DNA from 2 places in the Kribbella sp. NBC_01245 genome. Region 2 is predicted to be linked to the other one. Evidence: riboswitches for the same ligand, from Rfam matches in the RefSeq annotation. Region 2 holds a riboswitch; the other holds the start of a gene.
What was found. Region 2 has a riboswitch for FMN ahead of OG394_RS08785 (6,7-dimethyl-8-ribityllumazine synthase). Riboswitches for the same ligand answer to the same signal wherever they lie in the genome.
Positions count from the first base shown of each region.

Region 1 (2,195 bases), 2.4 Mb from region 2:
GCGCCGGAGGTCGGCGATAGATTCCGCGCCGAGGTCGCCCACCGCGGAACGGCCCGAGCCGAGCAGCGCCGGCGCGACGTACGCGACGATCCGGTCGACCAGGCCCGCGCGCAGAAACGCCCCGGCCAGAGTCGGGCCGCCTTCGAGCCAGAGGTGCCGAATCTGCCGGTCGTCGAGCTGCCGGAGCACCTCGGCCGGGTCATGCGTGGGCAGCAGCAACGTCTCGGCCTGGTCGTTGCGCACCCGGGCCGTCTCGGGCACCTCGCGATCCCCGACCACGACCCGCAACGGCTGGCGTGCGACCGGAACGTCTTGGAGATCGCGCACGGTCAGCTCGGGATCATCGTCGAACACGGTCTGCGTCCCGACCGCGATCGCGTCACACGTCGCCCGCAGGCGATGGACGTCCGCGCGGGCCGCCGTACCGGTGATCCACTTGCTGGAGCCGTCCTTGGCGGCGCTGCGCCCGTCAAGCGTGGTGGCGAACTTCCAAGTGACGTACGGCCGCCCGGCCCGGACCGAGTGCAGCCAGATCTGGTTACCCGCCTCGGCCTCGTCACCGAGGACGCCCTGCTCGACCTTGACCCCATGGTCCAGCAGGTACGACGCTCCGCCCGCGGCCTGCGGATTCGGGTCCGGTACGGCGTACACGACGCGAGTGATGCCGGCCTCGACCAGCGCCACGGCACACGGCCCGGTCCGCCCGGTGTGGTTACACGGCTCGAGCGTCACGTACGCCGTACCACCGCGGGCGCGGTTCCCGGCCATCCGCAGGGCCTCGACCTCGGCGTGCGGTCCGCCCGGGACGGCGTGCCAGCCCTCGCCAACGGGATGACCGTCGCGACCGGTGATGACACAACCGACAACCGGGTTGGGATGGGTGCTGCCGATTCCGCGCGCGGCAAGCTCGATGGCGCGGCGCATCCACGCGACGTCGATCGGCGAGGTGGAACTCATGAACGGCGGTCCCTCGTTGTCACGGTCGAGCTCTCGGGGTCGTGACAACCGGCGCGCGCGTATCGCAGTGAATCCGGCGGCTACAGTCCTCCGGGCACACGCGAGACGCACCCGCCGATCGCGTGCGCCTCCCATCCGGACTTTCACCGTCGGTCCTGGAATTCCACCAGGTCAACCGGCCGACAAACTGCGTCGATCGGGTCGCGGACTATAACCGCCGGCTCGGAATTACACCGACCCCGGAGCACGCGAGTGGGTTCACTCGTGCCTCCAGTGTGCCATTAGTCCGCAACCCCGCCAGGATCCAGGTCACACCTCAAGACACTCACCGGCCCTTCGCACCCCGGCGTGTCGGTGTTCATCGGACCCTTGTGACGCGGCGTGTCGGGGTTCATCGGACCCTTGTGACCAAAGAGACAGCCCGCTCAGGCGACAAGGGTGCCGCCAGGTGTTCGGCGAGCAACCCGACGCGGCGGAATCATCTGTTCACGGAGTGAGCCGGATCGACCACACTTCGAGACCGTCCCGATTGATATAGCACAGACCGAGTGGACTTTCCGGCGCTGTCTCAGCGGGTGTCAGCGTGGAATGACTGCCCGTCGGGCGGCGTTAGCGTCGGTGCGTGGGTCACCCCCACGATCGTTGCCCGATGCACCTAAAGGAGATACCTGTGCGCGCCATCCGCGCTTTTGTTGCCCTAGGCACCGCCATCACCTTGGCCGTCAGCCTCGCCGCCTGCGGTTCGGACGACAAGTCCACCGCCGACGGCCCTGACCTCGGGCTGTTGCAGGCCGGCACGCTGCGGATCGGCACGCTGACCGATGCCCCGCCGAACGTGTACGTCAAGGACGGCAAGTTCACCGGCTTCGACAACGACCTGATCACCGCGGTCGCCGCCAAGCTGAACCTGAAGCCCGAGTTCGTCGGCACGGACTTCTCCGCCCTGCTCTCGCAGGTGAACGGCGGCCAGTTCGACCTCGGCAGCTCGTCCATCACCATCACCGAGGCGCGCAAGAAGACCGTTGCCTTCAGCAATGGCTACGACTTCGGCTACCTCGGGCTGAACACCACGAAGACCTCGGGCATCACGTCGTTCGACCAGTTGGCCGGCAAGCGCGTGGTCGTCGTCCAGGGCACGGTGCAGGACGACTACGCCACCCAGAAGGACCTCAACCCGGTCCGCGTGCCGAACTACAACGCCGCGGTCGGTCAGCTGAAGGCCGGCACCGCCGACGCGT
Region 1 covers NZ_CP108487.1:8,267,578-8,269,772, reverse strand. The annotation lists gene ribD (bifunctional diaminohydroxyphosphoribosylaminopyrimidine deaminase/5-amino-6-(5-phosphoribosylamino)uracil reductase RibD) at 1-957, opposite strand, end outside; FMN riboswitch at 1,077-1,208, opposite strand; gene OG394_RS38045 (ABC transporter substrate-binding protein) at 1,628-2,195, shown strand, end outside.
Region 1: linked by a shared signal. The riboswitch ahead of ribD (bifunctional diaminohydroxyphosphoribosylaminopyrimidine deaminase/5-amino-6-(5-phosphoribosylamino)uracil reductase RibD) and the one ahead of OG394_RS08785 (6,7-dimethyl-8-ribityllumazine synthase) in region 2 are both predicted to bind FMN.

Region 2 (2,195 bases):
GGCGGCTTCCCGATCGACCAGTTCGCCAAGTTGCTGGCGGGTGACGACGAGATGCCGACCGGGTTCCAGCCCTGGCTGCCACAACGCCTCGCCGAGCTCGTCGACCTCGTCGCGCTCTATCCCGAGGCGCTCGCGGGCGCTTCGGCGATGCACAGCGACTTGCGGCCCGACAACCTGCTACTCGATCAGGTCGGCACTTGCTGGACGGTCGACTGGAACTGGCTGGCACTCGGACCGGCGTGGGGCGACTGGGTCGGCCTGCTGCCACTCGCGCACCACCACGGCATCGACACCACGTCGGCCGTGGCGAAGAGCCCGCTGACCTCCGACGTACCGCCTGAGCATCTCGACTGCTGGGTCGCCGCCATCGCGTCGTACATGCTGGTCAACCTCGATGCACCGCCACCAACAGGTTGTACGCCGGAACTGCGGCGGCACCAGCGGCTGATGGGCTGGACATTCCTCGAGTGGCTGGCGGTACGACGCGGCTGGTGAGCGCCCAACGTGACGTGACGTCGATGACCGGCGATCGGAGAGACGGCGCGGCGGCTTCGGTCGCTCGTGACGACCTCTGACCACAGACGTGAGGTGGCGGCCGCGAGCCGCCGCGCCAGGCCGCGCTAGGCGGCTATCCGGAGAGGTACGACGTCGGCGATGGCCGCCGCCAGCTCGCGGCCCTTGGTCACGAAGTGCTGCCTGAAATAGCGCTCATGCTCGTCGTGCTCGTGGAAGTGGTGCGGAGTGAGGACCGCCGAGAAGACCGGCATGTCGGTCTCAAGCTGCACCCGCATCAAAGCGTCGACCACGGTGGCGGCCACGAAGTCGTGCCGGTAGATGCCTCCGTTGACGACGAAGGCGCAAGCCGCGACGGCGTCGTACTCCCCAGACTGTAAGAGCCGACGGGCACGTAGCGGGATCTCGAAGGCGCCGGGTACCTCGACCACGTCGAGGTCGTACCCCAGCTCGGTGAGACGAGCGGTGCACGCCTCGACGGCGCCGTCGACGATGTCGGCGTGCCAGCGGGCGGCGATGATGGCGATGCGGCGTACGGGTGACTGCGTCATGTGTTCCTCCTACTCGCGTCGTCACCCAGGGCGTGTCGACACGAACGAAGGCAGGCAGCACCGTCGTACGAGCCGCGTTCTCTTCCATCCGGACTGTGACCGTCGGCTCCGGAGTCGCACCGGATCTGCTGTCCCCGCCGTTAGGCGAGCGCTCGCGGGCTGGTCGACCCCGGATCGGCCGGGAGCAACATCACCGCCGGTGGGGAGTTCCACCCCGCCCTGAGAACGTTGTCAGGGCGACGCTAGCGCAAAGTCTTTTGAAAAGACCTGTCCGGCTTCGCCGAGTGGCTGGCGGTACGGCGCGGCTGACCTAACGTGGGGGTATGAGCAAAGGTCCGACCACGCGGGTGAAGGTCGAAATCCTGGATGGCGCCAAGCTGTCCCGGCGCGAGGACGCGGTCGTCACGGAGGAACCACTCGAGCTTCGGCTGGAATGGCCCGGGCGTCCGGCCGAGCCGCTGGTGGTGACGATGCGCACGCCCGGGTCCGACTTCGAGCTGGCTGCCGGGTTCTGCCTTAACGAAGGCTTCAGCGCCAGGCCGCAGACCGTTGCCTATTGCACGGATATCCGGCTCAGTCGGGAGCAGCAGTTCAACACGGTGACGGTCTCGCTTGATGGGCCGCCCGATCGCGAACCCGTCAGCCGGTACGGCGTGACGTCCGCGGCGTGCGGGGTTTGCGGCCAGCAGAGCCTGGAAGAACTCGCCGAACGCGACTACGCCCCGGTGGACGACGTACACGTTGATGCCGAGCTCGTACGGCGCCTGCCGGATTTGTTGCGCGAGGCTCAGCCGACGTTCGGGCGGACTGGTGGTCTGCATGCGGCCGGGCTGTTCACGGTCGAGGGCGAGCGGGTGGTGGTGCGCGAGGACGTGGGGCGGCATAACGCGGTCGACAAGGTGGTCGGCTGGACCGTGCTGAACGAGCGATCGCGGGCCGGCCAGGTCCTCGTGGTGAGTGGGCGGGCGGGGTACGAGATCGTCCAGAAGGCGGTCGCGGCCGGGATCGGCATGGTGGTCGCTGTCGGAGCGCCGTCCAGCCTCGCGGTCGACCTGGCCAAACGCTTCCACGTCACGCTGGCCGGTTTCGTCCGCGGCGAGCGCTGCGTCATCTACAACCGCCCAGACCGGA
Region 2 covers NZ_CP108487.1:1,992,786-1,994,980, forward strand. The annotation lists gene OG394_RS08780 (phosphotransferase) at 1-495, shown strand, start outside; gene OG394_RS08785 (6,7-dimethyl-8-ribityllumazine synthase) at 621-1,064, opposite strand; FMN riboswitch at 1,137-1,295, opposite strand; gene fdhD (formate dehydrogenase accessory sulfurtransferase FdhD) at 1,388-2,195, shown strand, end outside.